2 regions of the Peijinzhouia sedimentorum genome follow, and region 1 is predicted to be linked to the other one. Evidence: riboswitches for the same ligand, from Rfam matches in the RefSeq annotation. Region 1 holds a riboswitch; the other holds the start of a gene.
The links. A riboswitch is a leader RNA that binds a small molecule or an ion and turns the genes downstream of it on or off. The one in region 1 is predicted to bind S-adenosylmethionine.

Region 1 (15,703 bases):
TTGAAGGATCATTACTATAGATCAGGTTCTTCAAAGCATTCTTCTTTTGCGCTTCCACATTAAAATATTCATCTCTCAAGGAATCCATTTTATCACCATCACCTTGCTGACTTGCAGCTACAAACTGATCGTTTAAGGCTCTCTCCTTTTCCTGATATTCACGAATGATCACCTGCATTGCCGTAAATAAATCCGTATCTCTAGAACCTTCGATCTTAGCTTTATCACTTGATTCTGATGCATCTAAACTTACTTTAACATCCTCATCATTAAGCACTAAAGTGATTGGAGTTAAATCAAAAACACGCAATAAAAATAGGTTTGGTTGATCTAGAGAAACTATAGTTTCAAAGGAATTCTTATTGTCTAAGCTTATCGTATCAATAGTTTTCAATTCATTCGCTTCAAGAGCTTGAAGAAGAATAAGTCCCTCCTTTGGATTCTTAATTTCGCCACTCAGCGTAATTTCTAGCGGAAAAGTTTGTTGCTTATGCTCGGTCTCTTGAGGCTGGCAAGCAATGAATATTAACAGGCTTAAAATACTTAGTATCAAATTCTTCATTTGTTAAATTTTGATCAGTCCTAAAAACTTGGAGTTATATGGTTTAGTTCCTTTCGAGAACTTCTCTAACCAGTCCGCTCGCAACTTTAGGATCAGCTTTGCCTTTACTCTTTTTCATTACTTCGCCCATAAACATTCCCAAAAGGCCTTTTTTGCCATCTCTATATTCTTGCGCTTTCTCAGGAAATGCAGCGATTACCTCTTCGATAATTGGCATTAATGAATCTTCGCTACTATCCTGCACCAAGTTCAATCTCTCTGCAATTTGCAATGGATTTTCTCTTGGATTCTTTAATAGCTCCGGATAGATCTTTTGTGAAGCAGATGAGAAGTTCACCTTTCCGCTATCTACCAAATCGATCAATAGTGACAATTGCTTGGTCGTAATTGGGAAGTCTTCGATATGAAGAGTTAGTTCATTCAAATAAGATTTCACCGGACCCATTACCCAATTGGATGCAGCTTTGTAATTCTTCGTATGTGTACACAAATCTTCAAAGAATAAGGCAATCTCTTTGCTATCCGTCAACACTTGCGCATCATATTCGGGCAGATTATAATCCTTCATAAAACGATCGAACAATACCCAAGGAAGTGGCGGCATATCGTTTTTCACATTATTAAGCCATTCTTCTGAAACCACCAATGGGCTTAAATCGGGCTCTGGGAAATAACGATAATCGTTCAAATCTTCCTTCGTACGCATGCTGCTTGTTTTGCCCGATACAGCATCGAAAGTTCTGGTTTCGGATGGGATATTTTCACCCTTCTCTACCATCAAGATTTGGCGTTCAATTTCATGTTCAATCGCTCTTTGAACATTCTTAAAGGAATTCATATTTTTCACTTCCACTTTTTTGCCAAATTCCTTAGCATCCTTGAGCATGACAGAAACGTTGGCATCGCAACGAAGCGAGCCTTCTTCCATATTGCCATCGCAAATTTCTAAGTAGCGAACAAGCTTTTTGATCTCAGTTAAGAATGCATAAGCTTCGTCGGAATTGTCAATATCAGGATTGGTTACAATCTCAATTAGCGGAACGCCCGCTCTATTCAAGTCAATCAACGTATCCGTTTCTTCCGCCATGTGGATGGATTTACCGGCATCTTCTTCCATGTGAATACGTGTGAGCGTAACTGTTTTCTCCTTCTCTCCCACCTTTATTTTCACGCCACCGCCAATACAGATCGGTGTACGATCTTGCGTAACCTGATAGCCTTTTGGTAGATCTGGATAGAAGTAATTTTTGCGATCGAAGATTTGATATCTACTGATTTCACTATTACAAGCAATACCCATTTTGATGGCATATTCCACTGCCGTTTTGTTGACTTTGGGCAAAGTACCCGGATGACCTAAAGTAATTGGGCTGATATGCATATTGGGCATATTGCCATATTCCGTAGAATCCGAAACATACATTTTGCTTTGTGTCAATAATTGAGCGTGAACTTCTAGTCCAATTACAACACGGTATTTATCTCTTATTGTGGTAGTTAACATTTCCTATTTTTTACAATATCTCTTTAATCATTGATTGTGCAGCTTCTATAACTTTTGGCAAACCAGCAAGGTTTTTACCTCCCGCTGTTGCGAAAAATGGCTGACCTCCCCCTCCACCTTGAATATTCTTGGCGAGTTCTCTTACCATTTTACCAGCATCTAAGCCTTTTTCGGTCACCAAATTATCTGCAATCATCACAGCAATCATTGGCTTTTGGTCGATCTCAGCACCTAAGATAAGCATCAAGTTTTCAACCTCATTTTTTAATTCATAAGCGATCTTTTTCAGCGCATCTGCATTGGGCAGATTCACTTGCTCTACGATCACATTCATGCTGGAATGAGCAAACAGCTTTTGCTTCAATTCATCCTTCATACCGGAAGCTTTGTCGAGATGCAGCTTTTCCAATTCCTTTTGCAGATTGCTACGATCGTCCAGCAATTGTTGGAGTGCTTTGGCAACATCTTTTGGTGCTTTCAATATCTGTTGCACTTCATTAAGAATGGCTTCTTTTTCACGCATATAAAGTTCGGCTCCTTCAGAAGTCAACGCTTCGATGCGTCGAACACCCGCAGCAACAGAACTCTCGCTCACTATTTTAAAATAGCCAATATTACCTGTTGCCGGAGTATGCGTACCACCGCATAACTCTACGCTGAAATCCTGTCCAAAAGTAATCACACGTACAAATTCGCCGTATTTCTCACCGAATAGCGCTGTAGCACCCAATGCTTTTGCATCTTCTATTGGCACATTTCGCTTTTCGTCTAAGGCGATATTCTCTCTGATTTTACGATTTACAATATCTTCGATTCTTTGGATTTCGCTTTCTTCCACTTTGCTGAAATGCGAGAAATCGAATCTTAATATTTCTGAATTTACCAAAGAGCCTTTCTGCTGCACATGATTGCCTAATACTTCTCGTAAAGCTGCATGAAGCAAATGCGTTGCGCTGTGATTATTGCGTGTTCTATTTCGCTTCTCTACATCGATTTGGCAAAGAAAGTCTGCTTCCAGATTGCTCGGTAGCTTTTTCGTGAATTGGATGATCAGGTCATTTTCCTTTTTGGTATCGAATACTTCGATAGTTTCATCACCACAAATCAACCTGCCGCTATCTCCTACTTGGCCACCACTTTCGGCATAAAATGGTGTTTTGTCCAATACCAATTGGTAATATGTGCCTCCTTTTTCTTTTATCTCTCTATAGCGTAGCAATTTGGCAGATGCTTCAGTATTGTCATATCCCACAAATTCCACATCCGTTTCATCCGATACGATCATCCAATCTGATTTCTCTTGCTCAGCTGCTTTGCGCGATCTTGATTTCTGAGATTCTAATTCTTTTTTGAATCCTGCCTCATCTAATTGGAGGTTATTTTCTCTTGCTAATAAAGCCGTGAGGTCATAAGGAAAACCGAAAGTGTCGTACAATTCGAAAATCTGACTTCCTGGAATAGTATTGGATTTTAAGTTCTCTTTAATCTGCTGGAAGCTTTTAAGACCATTCTCAAGTGTACGGAGAAAAGAAATTTCCTCTTCCATAATCACACGAGCGATGAAATCTTGCTGGCTTTTAAGTTCCGGAAATACGCCATCGAACTGATCGGCCAAAATCGGTAGCAGTCTGAATAAAAATGGATCGCGGAAATTCAAGAATGTATAGCCATAACGAACTGCACGACGAAGAATCCGGCGAATTACATAACCCGCCTTATTATTACTCGGCAATTGACCGTCCGCAATCGTGAATGAGATAGCTCTGATATGATCCACAATTACACGGATGGCAATATCCGTTTTGGTATCGGCGCCATATTTCACTCCGGCTTCAGCGGAAATTGCTTCGATCAATGGAGTGAATACGTCGGTATCGTAATTTGATGTCTTTTGCTGAATGGCCATGCAAAGCCTTTCGAAACCCATTCCTGTATCCACATGCTGTGCAGGCAAAGGCTTCAAACTTCCATCGGCCATGCGATTGAATTGCATAAATACCAGGTTCCAAATCTCCACAACTTGCGGGTGGTCATTGTTGACCAAATCACGACCCGGCACTTTATCTACCTCAGATTGAGGTCTTAAGTCTATATGGATTTCCGAACATGGGCCGCAAGGACCTGTATCGCCCATTTCCCAGAAATTGTCCTTTTTGGAGCCATAGATAATACGCTCTGCCGGGATTATTTCATTCCACAAGTCAAACGCCTCCTGATCGAAAGCCAAGTTATCATCCTTGTCACCTTCAAACACAGATGCATACATTCTGTCTTTTGGCAGTTGATATACTTCCGTCAACAATTCCCAAGCCCATTGGATCGCTTCCTTCTTGAAGTAATCGCCAAAGGACCAATTTCCTAGCATCTCGAACATGGTGTGGTGGTAGGTATCCATACCAACATCTTCCAAGTCATTGTGCTTGCCCGAAACCCGAAGGCACTTCTGACTGTTGGCAACGCGAGGCCAAGGTGCCACCTTATTACCCAGGAAATAATCCTTAAACTGATTCATACCAGCATTGGTAAACATTAAGGTTGGGTCATTTTGTACTACTAGAGGCGATGAAGGCACATAACTATGCTCTTTGCTTTTGAAAAACTCGATGTATTTTTGACGTATTATTTTCGATTCCATTCGGATCTTGGACTTTTTCGTAAGACTTGAACTATAAAAAACTATAATCGTATATTTGCGACAGTAAAATTACCGTTATTTGGGTGTCTTGATTAAATATTTTACACCAAAGCACAAAATTAAGATAATATTTAACCCTACCACATGGCAAGAATAAAATATTACTACGATACCGAAACCTGCAAGTACGAACGCGTACGAGTAAGCAAATGGGATGTATTTCTCAATTTTTTAGGTTTCTTCTCAGTATCATTTATCCTTGCCATCAGCATACTTTTTATTTACAGCCAATACTTCGAATCTCCAAAAGAAGCTCAACTCAAAAAGGAAAATGAAGAGCTCGTAATCTATTATGAGTTTTTCAAACAAGAGCTAGATAAGATGAACTCTGTGATAGCTTCATTAGAAGAAAGAGATGATGATATATACCGCGTAATATTTGAAGCAGAGCCGATTCCAGCGACTATCCGCAGAGGTGGCATTGGCGGTGTTGACAGATACAAATCCTTCAAGGAAAGTGGTTTACAGCGGGAGGAATTAATTATTGACTTGATGAAAGAGGTTGACATACTAAAAAGGAAAATGTATGTCCAAACACGAAGTCATGACGAACTGATGGAGCTGGCCATGAATAAAGAGGAACTTTGGGCGGCCATTCCATCTATCCAGCCAATCAACAATAAAGAATTAAATAGACTTGCTTCCGGCTATGGAATGCGAACCCATCCAATTCTGAAAGTAAAGAAATTCCATGCCGGTGTAGATTTCTCCGCTCCTCGTGGCACACCAATCTACGCAACAGGTGATGGCGTAATAGTAGAAGTAAAAACCACTTTTGGGGGATATGGAAAATATATAGAAGTAGATCATGGATTTGGCTATTTAACCAGATATGCACACATGAGTGCTTTTGAAGTACGAAAAGGTCAAAAAGTAAAGCGTGGCGAAAAAATCGGCTATGTTGGTTCAAGCGGTCAATCTACTTCGCCTCACCTGCATTATGAAATATTGAAAGATGGCAAATTCGTAAATCCAGTAAATTACTTCTTCCAAGATTTGACTCCTGAAGAATACGAGAAATTGCTTGAGCTTGCTTCAATCGAAAACCAATCACTTTCTTAATTAGAATGCATTATATTTAAGCACCGAATACCAAAACGAGATGCCTTACAAGGAAAAAGAGATAGAGAAAAAGTATTACACCATTGGGGAAGTTGCTGCAATGTTCAAAGTAGCTACCTCAATGATTCGTTTTTGGGAAAGTGAGTTTGATATAATAAAGCCGGGTAAGAACAAAAAAGGCAATCGAGTATTCACCAAGAAAGATGTAGAAAGCGTAAAGCTCGTTTACCATCTCGTAAAAGAAAAAGGCTACACATTGCAAGGTGCTAGGGAATTTATCAAGAATTCACAGCAAGAAGGTACAATTACCGACAATGTAGCCATGATCAATTCACTCCGTAACATCAGAAGCTTCCTTGTGGAGCTACAGGAAAGCCTTCCTTAGTCAATGGCCGCAGACGATAGGCTATATCAACTTGCGCTGTACCTCACTCCTTCCATTGGTGATTTCAATATCCGGCAACTCATAAGTTATTGTGGTAGTGCGCAAAAGGTATTCGATTTACCTGAAGGCAAACTTTTGAAAATCCCAGGCGTTGGTAAAAAAACGACTGAGATTATTAAAACCAAATCTACTTTTGACATAGCCAAAGCTGAACTGGAGGAAATCGACAAGCATGGCATCGATCTACTTTTCTTTACAGATTCTCACTATCCCACCAAGCTCAAGCATATTCCAGATGGCCCGGCCGTTTTGTATTTCAAAGGAAATAGGGCATCTCTGCAAAGCTCATTCAATTTGGCAATTGTAGGCTCTAGAAATGCATCAGAATATGGTCGATCAGTTACCGAAGAACTCATAAAGAACATTGCAGGCAAGGATATCATGATTGTAAGTGGACTTGCTTATGGGATTGATATTCAAGCTCACAGAATGGCTTTGAAGTATGGATTACCTACCATTGCGGTGATGGGTAATGGTATGGATAAAATTTACCCTGCAGCACATCGAGATATAGCCAAGCAAATGCAAGAAGCGGGAGGAATTATGACTGAACTTCCATTAGGTTCAATTCCAGATGCACATAATTTTCCTGCCCGAAATAGAATAGTAGCTGGAATGGCCGATGCCGTGATTGTGGTAGAAGCTGCAAAAAAAGGGGGTGCATTGATTACTGCCGAACTTGCCAATGGTTACAATAGAGAAGTCTTTGCCGTTCCGGGTAATTTGGGTAATACATATTCGGAAGGCTGTAATAATTTAATTAGCCAAAATAAGGCTAGAATTTTCACCAGCATCATCCAATGCCTCGCAGAAATGGGCTGGGATGATACAGATTTGTCCGCACCTAAAAACCAAAATGGGAATTACAACCAAGCGGATTTTACTGAAGAAGAATGGCAAGTATTAAATCAATTGATTGAGGCTAAAAGTGCCATTCTACTTGATGAGCTTAGCTGGCGTACACAAATAAACGTAAGCAGACTAGCAGGAATACTATTGAGCCTTGAATTTAAAGGTGTTGTGAAATCATTGCCGGGAAAAAGATTTGGTCTTTCTTAAATTAGATTATTGAATTTCCTGCAATTACCGTAATTTCAAACCTGCAATACACCTATTTCCCATGAAAACCAATCCTAGTCATACAAGACTAGCACTTATTGATCTTTGGCGAGGAGTACTTTTGGTGCTTATATCCTTATTGACCCTGTGGTATTTCACAGGCAATAATATGGGTGCTGAATTTTGGACTAGAAGACAGTTTGCCGACCTCCCGCCTTTTCAATTTTGGGCAACTTTGGTAGCGAGCTTAGCTATTCCAAGCATTTATATTTTGCTAGGCGCATCAATCATTTTGTTTTCTAAAAACAAAAAATGGGAAAGCTGGAATACACCGAAAATAGCTCGAACGATGGCAACTCGTGGTGTTTTCTTAATCGCTCTTCAATTTTTAATTGAAAACCCTTTGCGCATATTAGCCAATTTTAAATTTCAAGGTTTTTCTATACAGCAAATTAACACCGGCTTTGAGTTTTACTCTTCCAATCTATTATACTTTGGAATCCTTTCATCTTTGGGATTCTGCCTTATATTTTGGAGTGTATTCACCAAGATTAGAAGCAAACAGCTATTGGCTATATCGGTTCTTTTAATGGGACTTGGCTGGACAATTATAAATCTAAAAGGCCTTTCAAACCCAAATGAGGCTATTTATTTTAGATTTTTGGCAATTCCAGGATTCACCATTCCCATTAAAGTTGGATTTGCATTATTACCTTGGATGGGCTTACCGGGATTCGGAATGGTGCTAGCAAGATATTACCGAAAGCAGCCAATACAGACGTTGAAAATCACCACTATACTAGCCTTGGTTTTGCTATTAGTTTTTGTGGTTCTTCGATGGAAAAATCTTTACGATGATTTCACAATGAGAGACAATGGTTTGATAGGCTTTTTTAATTTCAGTAAACTGCCACCATCACTCAGTTATATTGTTTTATCTACTTCTTTTGGATTGACAATACTTTACTTGAGCTTTCATTTTATCAAAAAGAGAACCTTGGTGAGAGATGCGCTTATCGTTTACGGTAGTTCTCCCCTCCTTTTCTATATCCTGCAATTGTTTCTATTTGGCATTGCAGGATTGTTTATCGATTTCTCAGCTTCACCAGTATTGACAATACTTACTTGGCTAAGTATGCTCACCATTATTCTGCTACTACTCGATTACTTTGAGCATAATTTCAAAGCACTGAAAACTGAGTCGGTGTGGAATTACTTTTAATTAGGGAAGATTTCTCCCGCCATTGTTAATGACTTTTTGAATTCAGATTTATCCAAGCCCAATTCTATCTTATTGGCTTCTAAAACAGCTATTAATTGCTCAGTAGCTAAATTTCCGGTCAAATCATCCTTTGCCATTGGGCAGCCACCAAATCCTCGCATTGCAGAGTCAATTCGTTGCACATTTGCCCTAATCATTGCTTCAATTTTCACCATCGAAGTATCTGGCGTGCTATGCAGATGCGCACCAAATTCCACTTCCGGAAATGCTTTCATCAATGCCGGGAAAATATCTTCTATCTGCTGAGGTTTTGCATTGCCAATGGTATCAGATACGGAAATGATTTTTACTCCCAAATCAGCAAGCTTCTCGGTATATTTCTCTACCAATTCCACATTGTACACATCATTGTATGGATTCCCAAATCCCATCGAGATGTAGGCTACTACGGCTTTATTTTTCTGCTCGGCTATTTCTTGAATTTTCGCCAACTCCTCCAAAGCTTGGGCAATAGTTTTGTTTGTATTTCTTAATTGGAAGGTCTCTGAAATAGAAAATGGAAAGCCCAAATAATCGATTTCTTCAAATTGTGCTGCATCAGTTGCTCCTCGAACATTGGCTATGATGGCAAGAAGTTTAGACTTAGTATTACTCAGATCTAATTGAGCCAATACCTCAGCTGTATCGCGCATTTGAGGAATTGCTTTTGGCGAAACAAAGCTCCCAAAATCAATGGTATCAAAACCAACTTTTAGTAATTGGTTGATATAAGCAGCTTTTTGATCAGTATCTATAAATTCTTTAATGCCTTGCATGGCATCTCTTGGGCATTCAATAATCTTCATGGCTTAATTCGATCAGAAATAATTTGTCTGGATTTAAAAGGCTTTTAGTTCTAAAATAGTTCTTTGGCTATTTGAACAATAGAATCTGATTTGCCCATTGAATAATAATGCAAACAAGGCACTCCGTAATCCATCAATTCTTTCGATTGCTTGATCGACCATTCTATTCCAATTTTCTTTACTTCTTCATTGGTTTTGCAAGTTTCCAAAGCATCTGCAAATTCCTCAGGAATATCAATATGGAAAATACGCGGGAGGGTAGTTATTTGCTTTTGAGTAGTGAGTGGTTTTAAGCCAGGAATTATCGGCACATTTATTCCATTTGCTCGGCACTTTTCTACAAACTCAAAGAACTTCTGATTGTCAAAAAACATTTGAGTAACGATATAATCAGCGCCCATATCAACCTTCATTTTCAGGTATTTAAGATCTGACTTTAGGTTTGGTGCTTCAAAGTGTTTTTCAGGGTAACCTGCTACACCAATACAAAAATCGGATGGAAAGTGATTTTGCAAATCGTCTTCTAAATACCTTCCTTCATTCATATCTTTTACCTGCTTCAACAGGTCTGTCGCATATTTATGGCCATCAGGTTCCGATATAAATACAGGCTCCGATTTAATAGGGTCGCCTCTTAATACAAGCACATTGTCAATACCCAAGAAATTGAGATCGATCAAAGCATTTTCAGTTTCTTCTTTTGAAAAGCCACCACAAATTATGTGTGGTACTGTGTCTACATCGTATCGGTTTTTAATGGCCGCGCATATTCCTACAGTTCCAGGTCTTTTGCGTACAGACTTTTTCTCAAGCAAGCCATTCCCACGGTTCTTATAAACATACTCTTCCCTGTGGTAGGTAACATCAATAAAAGGAGGTTTGAACTCCAACAATGGATCAATATGATCGAAAAGCTTATTGATGCTTTCGCCTTTTAATGGTGGCAAAACTTCAAATGAGAAGAGTGTTTTATCGCCAGCTTTTTTGAAATGTTCAGTTACTTTCATTCTATTTTTGAAATGAGATCATTGCTTAAAGATCTCTTGTTTAATTTAATAGTTTACAAATTTTAAACTTCTACTGTGACAAAATCACTTGGTTCGTAGTTGAGGTTTGGAGACAGCCATCTTTCCAAATCTTTCAAAGGCATATTCTTGCGTTTAGCAATGTCTATTACTTGGTCTCTACCAATTTTTCCTAAGCCAAAATACTTTGATTGCGGATGCGCATAGTACATTCCGCTCACCGATGAAGCTGGATACATCGCCAAACTATCCGTGAGTTCAATAGAAGCATTTTTCTCTACTTCAAGCAAATTGAACAGTGTGATTTTCTCAGTATGATCTGGACAGCCAGGATAGCCCGGAGCTGGTCGAATACCTCTATATTCTTCTTTGATCAACTCATCATTTGGCAGACTTTCATCTGAAGCATAGCCCCAATATTCCTTTCTTACTCGCTCATGCAAGTGTTCAGCAAATGCTTCTGCCAGTCGATCTGCTAAGGCTTTTAGCATTATAGAATTATAATCGTCATGTTCAGCTTTGAATTTGTCTAGCCACTTTTCGATTCCCAATCCGGCTGTTACTGCAAAGCCTCCAATATAATCCGGCAAATTAGTTTCCACTGGTGCTACAAAGTCCGCAAATGAAATATTTGGAATTCCTCCCGCCTTTTCTCCTTGCTGCCTTAGTGTGTGAAACTGCGTGATTACTTCATTCCTGTCATCATTTTCGTACACCAAAATGGTATCATCGTCTTTTACATTTGCCGGGTAAAACCCAAATACGGCATTTGCCTGAATCCATTTTTCACTAACTATTTTTTGCAATAATTCCTGTGCATCATCAAACAGCTTTTTGGCTTCTACACCATAATTTGGATCGTTCAAAATTTTCGGATATCTGCCTTTCATTTCCCAAGTCTGAAAAAATGGTGTCCAATCGATATAAGGAACCAAGTTTTCAAGAGGATAATCAATCAATGTTTTGGTTCCTAAAAAGGTCGGTTTTGGCGCAGAAGGTTGATCCCAATCTATTTTGAATTTATTCGCTCTTGCACTTTCGATGTCGATAAATCTCTTGTCTTTATTTCTGCTTTTATGGTCGGTGCTTAGCTTGGTATATTCCTCTTTGATGGATTGGAAAAAGGCTTCCTTATTTTCGGATAATAAGTTTGATGCAACAGGAACACTGCGGGAAGCATCATTTACATGCACTACAGGGCCTGAATATACGGGAGCAATTTTCACGGCTGTATGAATGCGGGAGGTTGTAGCACCTCCTATAAGTAATGGCGTTTTCATTCCTCTCGCTTCCATTTCTTGGGCTACATATACCATTTCATCCAGCGATGGGGTAATCAATCCACTAAGTCCGATTATATCAACTTGGTGTTTTTCAGCTTCGGCAAGGATTTTCTCTAAAGGCACCATTACGCCAATATCAATCACTTCGAAGTTATTACATGCCAGCACCACTCCTACTATATTTTTACCAATATCGTGGACATCCCCTTTTACGGTAGCCATCAATATTTTACCTGCATTGCTAGAAGCTCCTTCTTGCTTTTCGGCTTCCAAAAATGGGAATAAGTAGGCCACGGCTTTTTTCATTACACGCGCGCTTTTCACCACTTGTGGGAGGAACATTTTACCTTCGCCAAATAAATCACCAACGATGTTCATTCCAGCCATTAATGGACCTTCAATTACACTTAGTGGCTTGTCAAATAGCTTTCTGGCTTCCTCAGTATCTTCATCTATATATTCAACTATCCCTTTCACTAAGGAATGGCTAAGGCGCTTTTCTACAGGCTCTAATCTCCAGCTTTCGTCGCGTACCTGCACTTTTCCTTTGGAGGTGATTTTCTCGGCTTGTTCAAGCAATCTCTCCGTAGCATCTTGTCGGCGATTGAGGAGTACATCTTCAATTCGTTCTAGCAGCTCTTTTGGAATCTCTTCATATACTTCGATCATCCCGGCATTTACGATTCCCATATCCATTCCTGCTTTAATCGCATGATATAGGAATGCAGAGTGCATCGCCTCCCTTAATACATCATTGCCACGGAACGAAAATGAAATATTGGATACACCACCACTTACTTTGGCATAAGGAAGATTTTCCTTTATCCATCGAGTGGCATTTATAAAGTCAACTGCGTAATTATTATGTTCCTCTATACCCGTTGCGACAGTCAGAATATTAGGATCGAAAATGATATCGTGAGCTGGAAAACCTACTTTTTGAGTAAGGATATCATAGCACCTTTTACAAATTTCGATTCTGCGTTCATAATTATCGGCTTGACCATTTTCATCAAAAGCCATAACAATAATTGCAGCGCCGTATTTTCTAGCTTTGTTGGCTAGTTCTATAAATTTCTCTTCACCTTCTTTCAGGCTTATTGAATTGACAATTCCTTTGCCTTGGATACATTTTAGTCCTGCCTCAATTACCGACCATTTAGAGGAATCTACCATTATGGGTAGTTTGGAAATATCAGGTTCTGAGGCAATCAGGTTAAGGAATAGGGTCATGGCAGCTTCTGAGTCAAGCATGCCTTCATCCATATTCACATCGATGATTTGGGCGCCACCTTCTACTTGGCTAAGGGCTACTGTAAGCGCTTCATCGTAGCGATCTTCACGAATAAGTCTCGCGAATTTTTTGGAGCCTGTTACATTCGTACGCTCACCAGCATTTACAAAATTGATTTCTGGAGTGATATTGAAAGCTTCCAATCCACTCAGCCTCATCAATGGTTTTATTTTAGGAATAGCTCTTGGACTGTATTTATCTGCAATAGCAGCTAATGCTCTAATATGAACTGGCGTAGTTCCACAACAGCCACCGATTATATTGATCAATCCCTCTTTAAGAAATTCCTCTACGATACTTGCCATTTCGCTGGCACTTTGATCGTACTCTCCAAATTCATTTGGCAGGCCAGCATTTGGATGCGCACTTACAAAAAATGGTGCTTTGCGCGAAAGCTCTTGCAGATAGGGCTTAAGTTGTCTAGCGCCTAAAGCACAATTGAGTCCAACCGAAAGTAAAGGAGCATGACTAATGGAATTGAGAAATGCCTCTGTAGTTTGCCCGGACAGTGTCCTCCCGCTTGCATCTGTAATGGTTCCAGAAACCATAATTGGCAATTCTCGGCCAATTTCCTCGAAAAGATCCATTATAGCGTAGAGTGCGGCCTTGCAATTCAAGGTATCAAAAACCGTCTCTATTAATAGGATATCTACTCCACCTTCAATTAAAGCTCTTGCTTGTTCTTTGTAATCTGTCACCAAATCGTCGAACAGAATTGCTCTATACCCAGGTGCATTTACATCTGGAGATAAAGAGGTGGTTTTATTTGTAGGACCAATTGAGCCTGCAACAAATCGAGGTTTATTTGGATTTGCTTTTGTGTATTCTTGAGCAGCTTTTTTAGCCAATTTTGCAGATGCCACATTAAGCTCATAAACGAGCTCTTGCATGTCATAATCTGCCATAGAAACGCGGGTGGAATTGAATGTGTTGGTTTCCAATATATCCGCACCAGCTTCTAAGTAATCCTTATGGATTTGATAAATAATATCAGGTTGGGTTAGGGAAAGTAGATCGTTATTTCCCTTTAGTGGCGAAGGATAATCTTTAAATCTTTCACCTCTATAATCCTCTTCACTCAATTTGTAGCGTTGGATCATTGTGCCCATTGCACCATCCAGCACCAAAATTCTTTCCTTTAATACGTCTTTGATTTGCATAGTTGTCTTTCTAGATGCTCAAATACAAGAAAGACAGTCAAGGTAGGCTCAACTTATCTATACCAACTATTTGTTGGTAGGGATTTGGCACCAAGTCGAACAAGGTTGCCAAGACGTCAAAGGGCCCTTCCCTCGGTCTTTCTTGATAAGATTTACAAAAGAAGCACAAAAGATTCGCTTTGCAAAGCTTTTACACTTTTTCAAGAAATACTTTCTATAAGGTTTTATTCAATGGGATTGAAGAAGTAATTTAGATTCATTGATTACATTTGATTAGATTAAATATTTCTACTTTGAAAATTGCTGCTATAGACATCGGTTCCAACGCTATTCGACTTCAAATTACGAGTGTATTAGAGTATGAGGAGAGCATTACTTTCAAAAAAATAGAGTACGTTCGTTTTCCTCTTAGGCTTGGTCAGGATGTTTTTACGGAGAAATTGATTAAGCCTGACACTGAGGAGAAATTTGTGAAGTTGATGCGATCGTTCAAAATCTTAATTGATTTGTTCGAAGTAGATATATATCGAGCTTGCGCAACCTCAGCAATGCGGGAGGCAAAAAACGGAGCCACAATAGCCGCTAGAGTTTTGAATGAAATTGGCCTTAAGATCGACATTATCAATGGCGATAAGGAAGCGGAAATAATCAACAATTCACTCTCATCTTATCTTGAAGACAAAGCCTATTTGCATATCGATGTGGGCGGTGGTAGCACGGAGTTGAATATTTATGTGAATAAGCAAAAAGTTGCTGCTAACTCATTTAAAATAGGTTCAGTTCGGCGTTTGTCTTTCCATCAATCTCCACTTGTGTGGAAAAGAATGGAGGATTGGATCAAGCAAAATATCAAAAAAGAATATGGTAGAATCACAGCTATTGGCACTGGAGGAAACATTAATAAATTAGCTGATCTGGCTAAGAAAAAACCCGGTAAAACCATTTCTATCAAAAAAATTGAAGCTGTAAGAGAATATCTTGCAGGATTTACGCTGGAAGAAAGAATCAACAAATTACAATTGAATCCTGATAGAGCTGATGTAATCTTGCCAGCATCGGATATATACATGTTTGCAATGAAAGCAGCCAAAGCCACCAATATCCTAGTGCCAGATATGGGTTTGAAGGATGGTATGATTCAAGATATGTATAAAAAATTGAAATATGGGAAAACTCAACAGAGAAGAAGCAAAGGCCTTATTGCTTGAAATGACTAAAGGTGAAAGCCTTTTAAGACATGCGAGAAGTGTAGAATTGGTAATGGAAGCTTATGCAAACAAACTTGGTGAAGATCCTGAGGAATGGGCAATTGCAGGACTGTTGCACGATGCAGATTATGAGGCTTTTCCTGACCAGCATCCAAATATTATAGTTGCCAAATTGAAAGAATTGCGGGAGGATAAATTGGCTCATGCCATATCTGCCCACTACACCAAATGGGGGAAAGAATACACCAATACATTGGATAAAGCACTAGTTGCTTGCGATGAGCTTACAGGTTTTATTATAGCTTGTGCTCAAGTAAGGCCGGAAGGAATCAACCAAAT
Region 2 (15,703 bases), on a different contig from region 1:
ATGCCCAATTCTTGTCTGAGCAAATCGTGTCCTCGTACAATATCACGGATGGTTACACTTGGGAAGTCATGATACCAAAGTCTGCCCAATTCCTCAGAGTAGGAGAGTGCCGAACTGCTCCCATAGCATGAGCTAAGCATATTTGCGCAAATAATGGTGAAATCGGCGGGGTCAAATAAATCACCAGTTCCAAATAGGCCTTTCCACCAATCCAATACATTCGAGTCGGCAGTAAGTGCATGGCACACCCAAATGATGGGCTTGCCATCCGAAATCTCTGCACCAAAATGGTGATAGGCTATTTCCAGTTGTGGTAATTGTCCGCCACTTTCCAAGTTGAATGGCTTATTGTATATGAATTTGCGCTTAGTCAACTCGCTGAAATTTTAGGTTAAACCTGTTTGTTTGCCTTCGAAAATGCTTGCTCAAAATCTGCTTTGATATCTTCCACATGTTCAAAACCTACAGAAACTCTCAATAAGCCAGGCGCAACTCCTGCAGCTTTTTGCTCTTCTTCACTCAATTGCTGATGGGTAGTAGTAGCCGGATGAATGATGAGTGTTTTGCTATCTCCAACATTTGCCACGTGGCTTATCAATTCCAAATTATTTACCACTTCATCAGCAGCTTCTTTGCCGTTCTTCAATTTGAATGAGAGCACCGCTCCAAAGCCATTCGGAAGATATTTTTTGGCTAATGCGTGATATGGACTAGAAGTTAATCCAGGGTAGTTTACATATTCTACAGCTTCATGATTTTCCAGCCATTGTGCCAAAAGCAAAGCATTGTCCGCCGACTTTTGCACTCGTAGCGAAAGCGTTTCTAAGCCTTGCAGTAGAAGAAATGAATTGAATGGACTCAATGCAGGGCCAAAATCTCGCAGACCCTCAACCCTAGCACGAATGGCAAAGGCAATATTTGGAAGTCCAAGAGGATTGCCTTCTCCAAATACATCCCAGAATTTCAACCCATGATAGCCCTCAGAAGGCTCAGTAAATTGTGGGAATTTGCCATTAGCCCAATTGAAATTGCCTGCATCCACAATCACTCCACCAACGGAAGTGCCATGCCCACCTATCCACTTTGTAGCCGACTCCACCACGATATTTGCGCCATGCTTTATCGGCTGCACCAAGTATCCTCCCGCTCCAAAAGTATTATCTACGATCAATGGAATTTCATTTTTCTGAGCGATGGATGCAATTGCTTCGAAATCAGGAATATTGAATCCTGGATTGCCGATCGATTCTATATAAATCGCTTTCGTTTTCTCGTCTATCAGCTTTTCAAATGAAGCTGCTTTATCTCCATCTGCAAAGCGCACTTCAATGCCCAATCTCTTGAATGCAACTTTGAATTGATTGTAGGTTCCGCCATACAAATAGCTTGTGCTTACGAAATTATCGCCGGCTTGAAGGATGTTGTTGATCGCAATGAACTGTGCGGCTTGCCCAGAGCCTACAGCCAATGCCGCCACGCCGCCTTCCAATGCCGCCACGCGCTTTTCAAACACATCGGTGGTTGGATTCATGATGCGTGTGTAAATATTACCAAACTCCTTTAGCGCAAAAAGATTAGCGCCATGTTCGGAATTATTGAACACGTAAGAAGTGGTCTGGTAAATGGGAACAGCCCGTGATCCAGTGGTTGGATCGGCTTCTTGGCCTGCATGCAATTGCAGGGTTTCGAATCGGTAATTTGTTGAAATTGACATTTTTGTGGAATTAGATTGTGGAAAAAGGATAGTTTAGGGATATGTTATCAGCCATTTGCAGGCAGATATTTCAGCAATAGAAATGATGCGAATTACTCGGAATTAGCAACAACAAGACATCAGGCAACAACAACTGTTGAAGCTTAGAATGCGAGGAGGAATTGATAGAAATAAAGAGATTTGCGCAACATGTGCGGAATCTAAATTGACAAAATTGTGCGTGTATTGTGTGTTCATATTGCAACTGTTTTATATTCTTCCGACACCTTGTCGAAATCAGGAATTGGCACCTTGCTGTTAAGCTATGCAGGTTGCCAGAGGGTCATCGAGCCTGTCTCTCACCTCTTCTTTATAAATCAATCGCTCTCACGAGGAATGATGCTACAAATGTAGAGGATGAAAATTGAATTGTCCAAATGGCCTAAAGCAAAAAATATTATGATTTCCAATCTTTGTTGTCTTAACTAATTGAAATATAGGTTTCTACATAAGAAAATATTTTTTGAAATATTTTTGAAACCCAATTGATTTTGGAAGTGAAAATCAATTTAAGAGTAGTTTCAAGGAATTGGGAGGAAAAAAGTGGGAGGAAATAAAACCAAAAAAGCTCTTCCAATTTGGAAGAGCTTTTCATTATTTTGGTTGATTAGATATCTATTTAGCGAAACTTACAGATCTCATTTCTCGGATTACCGTCACCTTAATTTGACCAGGATACTGCATATCTTTTTCGATTTTTTGCGAGATGTCAAAGCTTATTTGCTTCGCTTTTTCATCAGATACATTATCAGCATCTACCATCACACGAAGTTCGCGTCCTGCTTGTATTGCATAACTTTTGTTCACACCGTCGAAGTTTAAGGCCAATGCCTCCAAGTCTTTCAGTCGCTTGATGTAAGATTCCATCATTTCGCGTCGTGCGCCTGGGCGGGAGCCTGATATCGCATCACCTACTTGAACAATTGGTGATATAAGACTGGTCATTTCGATTTCGTCGTGGTGAGCTCCTATGGCATTGCAAACTTCCGGATGCTCTTTGTATTTTTTGGCCAGTTCCATCCCCAAAATAGCGTGAGGCAATTCTGGTTCTTCATGCCATACTTTTCCTATATCGTGAAGTAGGCCTGCTCTCTTGGCAAGTTTGGAGTTGAGTCCAAGTTCTGCAGCCATTGTTGCGCAAAGCTTGGCGGTTTCGCGGCTATGCTGCAATAGGTTTTGACCATAAGATGAACGGAATCTCATACGGCCTACCATTTTGATAAGCTCTGGGTGCAATCCGTGAATTCCTAAATCAATTACTGTTCTTTCACCAATTTCAACGATTTCATCATCGATGTTTTTCATCGTTTTGGCTACTACTTCCTCTATGCGAGCAGGGTGTATTCTGCCATCTTGTACCAATCTGTGAAGGGAAAGTCTAGCAACTTCTCTACGCACCGGATCGAAGCCTGAAATGATGATTGCTTCAGGCGTGTCATCCACGATTATTTCTACGCCAGTAGCAGCTTCAAGCGCTCGGATGTTTCTACCCTCTCGTCCGATAATCTTACCTTTGATGTCATCACTTTCAATATTGAAAATGGAAACACAGTTTTCTACAGCATGCTCTGTGGCAGTACGCTGTATAGTATTGATTACGATTTTCTTGGCTTCTTTAGTCGCGGTAAGTTTTGCTTCCTCAATAATATCCTTGATATGTGAGGCAGCTTTTGTTTGAGCTTCATCTCGCAAGGTATTAATTAACTGTTCGCGAGCTTCGTCGGCACTGAGGTTGGCTACTTTTTCCAGTACAGAAACTTTCTCTGCAATCGCTTTTTCCAACTCTTCTTTCTTCTGACCTACAATTTCCAGCTGTGCAGCTACATTTTCTTTGATACTATCAATTTCTGCTTCCCTGCGCTTGGTTTGCTCCATTTGCTTGGCTAGCATTTGTTCCTTTTGCTTCAGCTTATTTTCATTGGTCAATAGGATATTCTTTTTCCTATTCGACTCTTCTTCAAATTCGCTTCTAAGCTTGAGAAACTTCTCTTTTGCTTCGAGGATCTTATCCTTTTTGATGGTTTCCGCTTCTTGAGCAGCATCTTTTAAAATACGTTTTGCTCTTTCTTCAGCTTCTTCTTCTTTTTCTTTTCTTATTTTGCTTAGCAGGCTTTTACCTACCAAATAACCAATAGCCAGGCCCACAAGAGCGGCAATCAGTCCAATTATTACACTTTCACCCATTTTTATTTATGTTTATGGGCAGAAGGAACGATGCTATTGATTCTAAAGATTTGGGCTAAATTTCAACCAAGGGATTTATCTAACAGTCCATTCAGCTCTGATAACTTATCGTTAAGAAATTCTGATTTTCCTGAAATAGATTTTTCAGCAGTTAGTTTCTCTACAAGGCTATCAAATGCCACCATTGCGAGTAAATCTTGCTTATCGTCTATTTTGAAACGAGATGAATAACCCTTCAACATATCGTTGATAGTTTTACATGCCGTCCTTATTTTCTCCTCATCCTCGGGTTTAACCTTCATCGGATACTCTCGGTCAAATATTTTAATTTTAATTGAAAGTTCTCCCATTCAGGTATATATTATTTGCCAAGTTGCGCTATACAGAAATCAATTTCTTTGATATAGTCGCTGATAATCTTCTTCAATTCAGTAGTATTTCGTTTTTCTGCCGGAATACCTTCTACAAGTTTAGCTAATTTCCACTTATTTTGAAAATTATCCAATTTTTCGCTTTTTTCTTCAAGCTCATTTTTAAGTTTTATATTCTCACTTTCCAGCTCAGAAACCTTTACTTTGAGGCTATTTTGCAAGTCTAATAACTTATGAAGCTTTTCTTCAAGTTGAAGAATTGATGCGTCCAATTGGTGTTCTTTCATTATTTTCTTATCAATGCGAAGAGGTCGTTTTCAAATAATTTTATCAAACGAGCCATCGTCTTGTCTATATCCTTTTCATTTAAGGTTCGCTGACTGTCCTGCAAAATAAAACTTAATGCGTAGGCTTTTTTCCCGCTTTCGATTTTATCGCCTTCATACACATCAAAAACATTCACTTTCTTGATAAGCCAAAACTCTTTTCTTGCTACAATTTGCTGAATATCCGAAAAGCTTACCTTTTTATCAACAACCAATGATAAATCTCTTCTAACTTCTGGAAATTTCGAAACTTCCTGGAGTTTAGTGTTTTCATTAAATTGGCTGAGTAATTCCTGCCAATCGATATCGGCCATAAATACTTCTTCTTTGATTCCAGCCAATTTGCCCACTTTTGGATGTAGCTGACCAAGTAATGCAAGGCTTCCACCCTTATTTGCCAAGTCCAATGCATAGGCATACATCGGATTTTTGGTTGGAGTAGTTTGCAAATCTCTTTGATTTAATTTCACTGAAATATTACTAACCACTTGGTACAAATCATGAAAAGCGGCTCGCCTTTCTTTTTCTATCCAGTTCTCCTCGCTTTTATTTCCTACCAAATAGATGACTAGTTTTTCTTGCTCATGATAACTGCCATCAGAGAGTTTTTTATAAGTCTTGCCGAATTCGTAAAGCTTCAAATTCCACTGTCTATGGTTTAGATTATGAGCCAATACATCCATTCCGGTGAAAGCCAAATGTTGCCTCATTACTCCCAATTCTTCACTTAGTTTATTAAGGATTTCAACATTTTCATTTGGATCAAACCCATCAATTTTTTGGCTATAATCTGGTTTAGTCAATGAATTAGTCATGATTTCTGAATAGCCCATGCCTGCCAGAATATTGCTGATATCTTGCTGAAGGCGGGAGGAATCTACTTTTGGGAATTCAGCCAAAAACTCTGTTTGATTTTTCGCTGCGAGCTCTATATTGTCGAGACCGTAAATTCTCAATATCTCTTCAATGACATCAGCCTCCCTCGTTACATCCACTCTGTAGGTTGGCGCCAGTACCGTAAATCCTAAATCACTTTCTTTACTCAATTCAAAATCCAAGGCTACCAGAATTCTTTTGATTTCTTCTCTTGGAAGCACTTTGCCAATAAGGCGATCTATATTCTTGTAGCTAACTTCAATTACAGGTTTAGTAACAGGGTTTGGATAAATATCAATAACATCGGAGGCGATTTTACCTCCCGCTATTTCGCAAATAAGTGAAGCCGCTCTCCACATTGCTTTGAGGGTAATTTCTGGATCAGTACCTCTTTCGAATCTGAATGATGCATCTGTCTTCAATCCATGATGATTAGCTGTGCTTCTGATCCTGCCTGGATGAAAGCATGCACTTTCTAAAAATATCTCTGTGGTACTTTCAGTTACTCCAGAATTTATTCCGCCAAATACTCCTGCAATACACATTGGCTCATCGCCATTGCAAATCATCAAATCGGCTTGGCCAAGTTTGCGTTGCTTATCATCCAATGTTACAAATGGCGTATTCGCAGCCAAGGTTTTCACTACCACTTTTCCAGTGGTAATTTTTGATTGGTCGAATGCATGCAATGGCTGTCCAAGCTCGTGCAATACATAATTTGTGATATCTACAATGTTGTTGATTGGTTCTAAATCAATGGCTTGTAATCTGTGTTTAAGCCATTCTGGCGATTCAGTTACTTTCAAACCACTGATTGAAATGCCGCTGTAGCGAATGCTGCCTTCGGTATCTTCTACTTTTACTTCAACTTTCGATTGGCTTTCTGCTTTTGGTAGATTTGGAATCGCAGGCAGACAAATTTCTCTACCGAGTACAGCTTTTAGATCTCTACTTACACCCAAATGTGATGCTGCATCTGCTCTGTTAGGAGTCAGTCCAATTTCTAATACAATGTCATTTGGTAAGTCAAAATATTGAACAGCGGGGGTGCCATTTGGTAAATTGGTGTCGAGTACCATGATGCCAGCATGCGAACTTCCCAGACCTATTTCATCTTCTGCGCAAATCATGCCTTCTGATGCTTCCCCTCTGATCTTGCTCTTTTTGATTTTGAATGGCTCACCCGAGCTTGGGTAAAGTGTACAACCTACAGTGGCTACAATCACTTTTTGCCCTGTCGCAACATTTGGCGCGCCACATACAATTGAGGCCAATTCAGCTTCGCCAATATCCACTTTTGTAAGACTAAGTTTATCTGCATTTGGATGTTGGCTACATTCCATCACCTCGCCAATTACTAAGCCTTCTAGGCCGCCTTTTATGGGCTCGTACTTCTCAATTCCTTCTACTTCGAGGCCAGTGGCAGTTAGTATATTTGCAATTTGCTCAGGGCTTTCTTCGATTTTAATGAAATCCTTGAGCCAATGGTATGATATCTTCATGAAAAAAAGTCAAAATGAAATAATGTGCAAAAATAGGGATATTGTACGGTTGCCAAATTTCAAATGCAAATTCCTTTGAATAATAATTTGAAACGGAGTTAAATCTCTAATAAACGCCAGGTAAAAAATCCTTCTCACCAGCAGTTACTGCTACTGTCACATGATTTCCTGCTGGCGGGAGGGGGCAGCTAAATTCATCTGTATAAGCGCAATATGGATTGTAAGCCATATTGAAATCGATGGTAATAGTTTGGTCGCTTTCTTTCACCAAGTCGATATATCGGCAAGCACCGTAAGTTTCCACTCCTGTAGTTTCATCGGTAAAAATCAGAAACAGTTTGTTCTGAAATTGCCTAACCATTGGTTGAAGTATCAGCAGCCTTTGTTGCTTACCTTTCAATATGAAATTGGCGTATGCATATTTGAGGTAGCGTTCTTCTTTGCCATCATTAGTTGGCAGAACGAGCATTTTATTAGATTCTACTGCTTCTAAGCGAGCTTTAATTTTGAATTCTGGGTCTATTGGAAAATACTCAAGTTCTTTGAAATCTGCTTTTTGGGCATCACTCATTGGAGAGGTGTTATTGTAGCGCATAAAGCGATTTTTATCCTCCCGCTCTGTATTGATTTCCTCTTCATATACAGAGTTGTCTTCTCGGCCAAAAAGTGTGTAAAGCCCAATTGCTAACACAACGAAAACTACGATTGCAACTAACCAGCTATTTTTTATCATAATATTCCTTCATCTGCAAAGCTAAAATATCCATTGTCTCCAAAGATAATATGATCAAGTACGTTAATCTCTAAATGTTTACCACCATCTTTTAATTTTTTTGTTAACGAAATGTCTGATGCGCTTGGTTTGAGGTTCCCAGAAGGATGATTGTGGACGAGTATTATACCGCAAGCGAGATATTCAAGAGCTGATTTGAAAATGATTTTCGGGTCGGCTACTGTGCCAGTAACGCCGCCGCGACTGATATTTTCTTTTCTAAGCACTTTATTGGCTCGGTTCAGAAGTATTATCCAAAATTCTTCTCGTTCTAAATCCAGAAGGTCAGGTTTCATTAAATCGTAAACATGTTCCGAAGCAGTGATTTTAACTTTTTTTAGACTAATTCGAATTTTGCGTCGCTTTCCAATTTCTAGTGCGGCAACAATTGCAATAGCCTTTGCTTCTCCCATCCCTTTAAATTTTTCCAGATCTTTTACGCTGAGCCTAGCTAAATTTTCCAGATCGTTTCCAACACTGTCGAGAATATGTTTGGCGAGATCTACAGCACTGAGAGATCGAGTGCCAGCTCTTATCAAGATGCCAAGCAGTTCGGCATCGGTAAGTATATTGCGACCTTTGTTGAGAAGTTTTTCGCGTGGACGATCCTCTTCTGCCCATGCAGTGATCGAAAGGCTTTTTGGAAATTCTTTCATTGCCAGTAGAGATTTGTTAGGCAATGAATATACTCAAAAAATATGAGAATGTAAATAAATGAAAAATGCTCCACACATGCGGAGCATTTTTATATAGGTCTTAAAAAGAGCTAATTACAAACTATTAACGAATGTCGCTAATTTCGATTTGTTGTTAGAAGCCTTATTTTTGTGTATAATGTTCTTTTTAGCAAGCTTATCAAGCATAGAAGAAACAGTTTTGTAAAGTTCTGTAGCTTCTGCTTTATCAGTAGTGCCTTTTAGTCTTTTGATGAAAGTACGTGTAGTTTTAGCTTGATACCTATTACGTAGTCTCTTGGCGTTGTTGGATCTGATCCTCTTAAGTGCTGATTTATGGTTTGCCATAGTATATGTAAGAAATTAAAGACTCGTTCAAAATTGAGAGTGCAAATTTAAGGTCTTTATTCATATTGGCAAAATATATTTCAAAGATTTACAAATAATATGATTGATACCCATGATTTTGAGTAAGTTTCATACAAAGGTAATCAGTTTTTTGACGATTATTTTATTTTTGATAATGCCCATCAACGGGCTTGGTTGGGGCTTTTTTGCCCATAAACTGATCAATCGGCAGGCGGTTTTTACCCTCCCGCCAGAGATGATTCCGTTCTTCAAAAAAAATATTGAATACATCACGGAAAATGCTGTAAATCCAGATCGACGTAGATATGCGGTGGAAGGGGAGGCTCCAAGACATTTTATTGATCTAGAGAATTTTGGGAATCAACCTTTGGAGGAATTGCCAAAAAACTGGAATGAGGCAGTGAAAAAATTCACTGAAGATACATTAATGGCTCATGGCACTGCTCCATGGAATGTGTATAGAGTATTCAATCAACTTACTAGAGCTTTTGAAAATAAGGATGCAAGTGCTATTCTTCGCTTTGCTGCGGATCTAGGCCATTACATTGGTGATTTGAACGTGCCTTTGCATACTACAGCCAATTACAATGGGCAATTGACCAACCAATATGGGATTCATGGCTTTTGGGAATCTAGACTGCCAGAGCTGTATTCTGATGAATACGATTTTTTCGTTGGTAGAGCAAATTATGTTGATGATCCGACTGAGCGGATATGGCAAGCATTAAAAGAAACCAATGGTGCCTTGGATTCAGTGTTGACTTTTGAAAGAGAGCTTACGGAAACAATGGGCGAAGCAAGGAAATGGGGCTTTGAGGACAGAGGGCAAATTACTACCCGCGTTTATTCCAGAACATTCTCTAAGGCTTATCATGATATGCTAGGTGGTCAGGTAGAGTATAGAATGAGGCAATCAATCAAAATGATTGGCGATTTTTGGTACACAGCTTGGGTAAATGCGGGACAACCCGATTTGCTAGAATTGGCGGGTTATGAAATGGATCCTCAAACGCTGAGCAAAATGGAAAAAGAGCGGGAGGATTGGGAAAATGGTAAACTCAATGTGAGAGAGCATAATTGAATCAATACATATTTGCAGCCAATTTTTGCATTACCTTTCTGTATAATTCAGCGATTATTTCCTTATCTCTATATTCTGAAAAATTTTTCTCACTTGCCGAATGCACCATTTTAGCATGTAGAGCAATTACATCCTTTTGCTCCTTGGTAATCATAATTGGCGCTAATTTTTCAAATACTTGCAGTAATCTCACGCATACAGCCTCAGTGTTATTACCATTTTGCCTAATCTGATCGAAAGCCGTATTGAACATTCCAGTAAATGAAAAAGGCTTGGCAATTACTCTCAATTGTTCATCACTATCCATATAATTATTAGGTGGAAATTGCCTTAGGGCAATAACTGAAAGAGCGGAGCTTAGATGATCGATACAAGTAATGGCTGTGGTTGGGTCATTTACGCCGGGAGATAAAGCTCGTACAGCAATCTCCACCAATTGATCTATAGAGTATTCCAAATCCTGATCAGAAGTTTTTTGTTTGCCCACAATCATACAGTCGTTGAGTTTATCACTCACATCCAAATTGTTTTTATTCGTCTTGATAGTCATGATTACGCTACCCATCATTTGGTAGTCACCCGGCATCAAATCTATCTCTATAATCAAGTCTTCCTTTTGGGCTATAGCTACTAAGCCTTCATAGTCTATGGCTTGTATATAGCCACTTTTACTAGCCTTAATTTGTTGTACTTCCTTTCGGGATTTGTCATTAATAGTTAATTGTGTGTTGGTCGTAAATTTTTTACCCTCGGATATTTCAACACTTTCAGGAAAGCTTTTGTCTATGGCTCTTCCTAAGTCACGGTAGGCATCGGCAATTACATAATCGGCCTGTATAGAGGTGGATATATAATGAAAAAAGAAAATTAAAACACCTAGGCCGAGTATTGCGAGCACCATAGCAAATGCTACGGATAATCTTGGAATAAATTCGATATCGCCTGTAGATCGGATTGCCTGTATTACAAATAGACAGTAGATAAATGTGGAAATATAAGTGCCTAGTACAAACTGATTTCCCAGATCTTTCATGAAATTACGTAAAAGACGAGGGCCAAACTGGCCCGATGCTAGGGTAAGGGCAACAATGGTGATTGAAAATGAAACCCCTGCTATGCCAATCATCGAACCGGAAATGGTAGAAAGGAGTGTTCTAGCGCCATCCGCACCACCATTGTATACATAACTGCTAATATCATTGATGGTAGGGTTGTCAAGCTTATCTACATAAATAAAGAAGTAGGCAGTAAAAACGGCTGCTACACTCATTATTGTAGGAACAAATGCAAAGCTTGACTTAATAAACCCCCATGTGATCTGAATTTTGGCTTTCATAGTTCAAATTAACAATTAATTATTAATTTGAAACTAATGAATTTGCCATGGCAATTCATGTTAGGCAGATTTCAAATATTTCTGAATAGCGTTAGATATTTTTTTGAAAGTATCAATAAACAAACTGTCGTTCTCTTCTAACAATGTTACTCTGAAGCCTAAAAGGTTGGAGCAGAATGAGCTGACAGGAACAACACAGATTTTCTCTGATAATAATAAGTAATATACAAAGCGTTTATCCAACGCCATTTTTTCACTTTCTACCCAATTATCAAACAATTCTTGCTCGGCTTTTGGTAAGTCTAGAAATTGCGATTCGTTCAGCACATTTTCATCAAAAACTATAGTATTGTAAAAAGCCCCGTTTGTTTGATTGAATTTAATACCTTTTACATCGCCTAATAATTCAGCCATAAGCTTACTTCTTCGTCCTATTTTTTTATTCAAATCTTGACGGTAGCTTGTATATAATGGATGACTATATATTTTTGGAATAGCAAGCTGAGGGAGGATAGTAGAACATACTTCAATCATTTTTGCATTCTCGAGCACTTGACAGAGTTTGTTAAACTCGATTGATACATTTCTATTATAAAATTCCATCCAGCCGCATCTTGATCCAGGCCAAGGAACTTCTTTAGAAATACCTTTTAGAGAGATTCCTGGCAGATCATCTATTATTTCGGCGAGTGTAATTGTTTTCTTTCCATTATAGGTGATGTTTTGATAAATTTCATCAGCTATAATTAATAGATTAAATTCCTTAGCAATCTTCACAAACTGCTCCAAAACCTCCTTAGGATAGACCATTCCTGTCGGGTTATCAGGATTAATAATTAGTATTCCAACAATAGAAGGATTGTATTTCACTTTATTATACAGATCATCCATATCTGGAAACCATCCATTATCTGGATCGAGTAAGTAGGTGATTGGTGCTGCATTTGCATGTGCAGCTTCAGCCGAACTGTGAGTTGAGTATGCAGGAGAAGGGCCAATAATGCGAGCGGTAGGAGTCAAAAATTGGTAGAGCTTAGCAATGGCATCACCTAGTCCATTAAAAAACAGAATATCTTCTTCTGTAATTTGGGCTCCACCTTGCGCATTATTGACTGTTGCTAAAAACTGTCTAGTTTCGAGTACTCCTTTTGAGTCGGCATATCCATAGGATTGATTTTCCTGACTTAATTCAACTACTATGTCTTTAATCCATTTGGGTACTATATTGTTTTTTTGAATGGGGTCTCCAATATTCTCCCATGTGATTTTGTATCCTAGAGCCTCAATTTTACGTGCTTTTTTTACAATTCCTCGTATTTCATAGCTGAGTTCCTCTGCGCCTGATCTTAGTAGTATTTGTCTCACAGTGTAATTATTTTTTCTCACGAAAGTGAGTAATCATATTTAATGAGAAAAGAAATTTTATCTGGATTGAAGCTAAAAATTAATAATGGTAAGATTTGATGTATGTAAAATAAATATAGCCCTGAAAATCAGGGCTATATTTAGTATTGGAAATATGATCTAATTAATACTTTTATATCGAATACGTTTTGGTGTGATATCACCAAGTCGTTTTTTCTTATTTTCCTCGTATTCTGTGTAGCCGCCTTCAAACCAGTAAACTTGCGAGTCGCCTTCGAATGCTAAAATATGCGTAGCAATTCTATCTAGGAACCATCTATCGTGGGAGATGATTACAGCACAACCTGCAAAGTTTTCGAGAGCTTCTTCCAATGCTCTAAGTGTGTTTACATCAAGATCGTTTGTTGGCTCATCTAGTAATAGAAGATTGGCTCCTTGCTTTAACGTTACTGCCAAGTGTACTCGGTTTCGTTCACCACCAGAGAGTAAACCAACTTTCTTCTCTTGATCAGCACCTGCAAAGTTGAACTTACTTACATAAGCCCGGCTATTGATTTGCTTTCCTCCCAAGTCAATCAGTTCATTACCACCTGATATAGTTTCCCATACAGATTTGTTAGGGTCAAGATTATCATGCTCTTGATCTACATAGCCAATTTTCACGGTTGGACCTACATCAAAGGTTCCAGTATCGGGTTTTAATCTTCCCGTTATCATATTGAATAGTGTAGTCTTACCAGCACCATTGGGTCCGATAACACCCACAATACCACCTTGTGGAAGTGAAAAGCTAAGGTTTTCGTACAAAAGCTTATCGCCAAATGCTTTAGAAACGCCTTCAACTTCAAGTACTTTCGTGCCTAATCTTGGTCCTGGCGGTATAAATAGTTCTAGTTTGGCCTCTCTTTCTTTACTGTCTTCGCTTACCATTTTGTCATAAGCACTCAAACGGGCTTTGCCTTTTGCTTGCCTGGCTTTTGGCGTCATTCGAATCCACTCAAGCTCTCGTTGTAATGTTTTTTGCCTTTTCGATTCAGTCTTCTCTTCATCGGCAAGTCGAGTCTGCTTTTGATCAAGCCAGCTTGAGTAATTACCTTTCCAAGGAATTCCTTCGCCACGGTCTAATTCAAGTATCCAACCAGCAACATTGTCTAGGAAATAACGGTCGTGAGTTACGGCTATTACTGTTCCCTTGTATTGCTGAAGGTGCTGCTCAAGCCAATGAACAGATTCTGCATCCAGGTGGTTGGTAGGCTCATCCAATAGCAACACATCAGGCTCTTGAAGTAGCAAACGGCACAAAGCCACCCGCCTTTTTTCACCACCAGAAAGGTTTGCAATTTTCGCATCGCTTGGAGGCGTCCTTAGAGCATCCATTGCTCGCTCAAGTTTGGTGTCAAGTTCCCAAGCATTCAAATGATCCAATTTTTCTTGAACCTTAGCTTGCTCTTCAATTAGCTTTTCCATTTTATCTGGATTGTCTAATATTTCCGAATCACCAAATTTCTCGTTGATTTCTTCGAATTGCTTTAGAAGTGCTACCGTTTCCGCAGCACCCTCTTCTACTATTTCTTTTACGGTTTTTTCTGGATCGAGCAAAGGTTCTTGCTCTAACATACCCACAGTGTATCCTGGAGAGAAGACTACTTCACCCAAGAATTCCTTATCGATGCCCGCAATGATTTTGAGCAAGGATGATTTACCTGATCCATTGAGACCCAGTACACCAATTTTGGCTCCGTAAAAAAATGATAAGTAGATGTTTTTCAGTACTTGTTTCTTGGGAGGGTAGATTTTACTCACCCCAGCCATAGAAAAGATGATTTTTTCGTTCGACATAATTTCTTTAATCGTTTAGGGCAAAGATGCAAAAATTTAAAACGTGGTGTTTGGTAGCTGGTAATTAATTATTTTCGCGACTTGTAAGGTTTTTATTCATTAAATATCAAATTGTTTTGGAGCATCCTCATGGATATGTAAAGGAAGGGAAATTATTCAGAAACGCATTTTTGGAGTTTCCTGACAAAGAGATTGCGCTTGTTGAAGATGGGGTTGAGATTGACTTTTCTCCTTTCGAAAAAGCTTTTGCAGATTTATCTACAAAAGTAGACGAGTTAGAAAAGTTGATCGTAGAGGCTCAAAACAAGGGTTCTTTTCTTATCAAGCTCCAATATATGAAGAGCACAATGCCTGAGCATGAAGGCTTAGGTGACTACTCAGTACTTTATACCAAGTTGCAGCAACTAGAAGAGTATTTGGAAGGAATCATCGCATCGAACAGGGCTAGAAACCTGGAGATAAAAAGAGCATTGCTTGCAGAGGCAGAAGGTTTGAAACATTCGATAGATTGGATGGGTACCTCTGAGGCTATGAAGGAATTGCGTCTGAAATGGATCAAAACAGGTGGAGTTGAGGTTGAATTTTCAGAGGAGCTGGAATCGAAGTTTAAAAATGCGATGGATGTTTTCTTTCTTCGCAAATCTGAGTTTTACGAAGAAAAGCGGAAGATTATTTCTCTAGCAATTGATAAGTATAAAGAAATAATTGAAGAAGCTAAGACATTAAATAAGGCAAGACCTGAAAATGGTCATGAGGAAAGCCTTAAGTTAATTGAGAAGTGGAAGCAGCAGCCAAGTATTCCTGCTACAGACCGTCAAGCATTGTGGACTGATTTCAGCAGATTACTTTCGCCATTTATGCGTAAGAAAAGTGCAGCTAAGCCAAATGCAAAATCAGGAGCTAAACCATTTGTAAAAGGCGATCCAAAAGAAAAGAAAGCAATAAATGATGCACTGAAGACTTTGATAAATGAGTTTCCGGACGATGCAGAAAAGCAGTTGGAAGAGCTTATCCAAAAGGGAAGAAATAGCGGGAGGATTAGTGGTCCTGAAGGCAGAGCTTTACAAAAGGAATACTTACTTTCTGTGGATATATTACGTGAGAAACTTTTTCTGAATAGACTAGTTCAATCCAAAACGCGTGGATATGCTAATCTGCCTGAAGATGAGCAAAGAAAAATTCAGCTGAGTTTTATTAGAGAATTATTAAACAGAGATCAGAAGGATTTTGATGTGTTTAATGAAAATTTTGAGAA

Region 2: another riboswitch for S-adenosylmethionine. It lies ahead of ACOXY8_RS05175 (O-acetylhomoserine aminocarboxypropyltransferase/cysteine synthase family protein); the one in region 1 lies ahead of metH (methionine synthase).

Annotation. Positions count from the first base shown of each region.
Region 1 is NZ_JBMPIY010000001.1:260,200-275,902, forward strand. Features, by position in the region: gene ACOXY8_RS01225 (redoxin domain-containing protein) at 1-562, opposite strand, end outside; gene gatB (Asp-tRNA(Asn)/Glu-tRNA(Gln) amidotransferase subunit GatB) at 606-2,066, opposite strand; gene alaS (alanine--tRNA ligase) at 2,077-4,701, opposite strand; gene ACOXY8_RS01240 (M23 family metallopeptidase) at 4,846-5,823, shown strand; gene ACOXY8_RS01245 (MerR family transcriptional regulator) at 5,864-6,208, shown strand; gene dprA (DNA-processing protein DprA) at 6,212-7,327, shown strand; gene ACOXY8_RS01255 (hypothetical protein) at 7,389-8,549, shown strand; gene ACOXY8_RS01260 (hydroxymethylglutaryl-CoA lyase) at 8,546-9,394, opposite strand; gene metF (methylenetetrahydrofolate reductase [NAD(P)H]) at 9,445-10,401, opposite strand; gene metH (methionine synthase) at 10,464-14,156, opposite strand; SAM riboswitch class I at 14,207-14,308, opposite strand; gene ACOXY8_RS01275 (Ppx/GppA phosphatase family protein) at 14,450-15,364, shown strand; gene ACOXY8_RS01280 (HD domain-containing protein) at 15,321-15,703, shown strand, end outside.
Region 2 is NZ_JBMPIY010000002.1:426,607-442,309, reverse strand. Features, by position in the region: gene ACOXY8_RS05180 (homoserine O-acetyltransferase family protein) at 1-374, opposite strand, end outside; gene ACOXY8_RS05175 (O-acetylhomoserine aminocarboxypropyltransferase/cysteine synthase family protein) at 392-1,714, opposite strand; SAM riboswitch class I at 1,961-2,072, opposite strand; gene rny (ribonuclease Y) at 2,369-3,937, opposite strand; gene ACOXY8_RS05165 (cell division protein ZapA) at 4,000-4,287, opposite strand; gene ACOXY8_RS05160 (hypothetical protein) at 4,299-4,595, opposite strand; gene pheT (phenylalanine--tRNA ligase subunit beta) at 4,595-7,012, opposite strand; gene ACOXY8_RS05150 (DUF1684 domain-containing protein) at 7,119-7,745, opposite strand; gene radC (RadC family protein) at 7,742-8,440, opposite strand; gene rpsT (30S ribosomal protein S20) at 8,555-8,806, opposite strand; gene ACOXY8_RS05135 (zinc dependent phospholipase C family protein) at 8,919-9,908, shown strand; gene ACOXY8_RS05130 (DUF2254 domain-containing protein) at 9,910-11,244, opposite strand; gene ACOXY8_RS05125 (pyridoxal phosphate-dependent aminotransferase) at 11,305-12,609, opposite strand; gene ettA (energy-dependent translational throttle protein EttA) at 12,769-14,448, opposite strand; gene ACOXY8_RS05115 (DUF349 domain-containing protein) at 14,565-15,703, shown strand, end outside.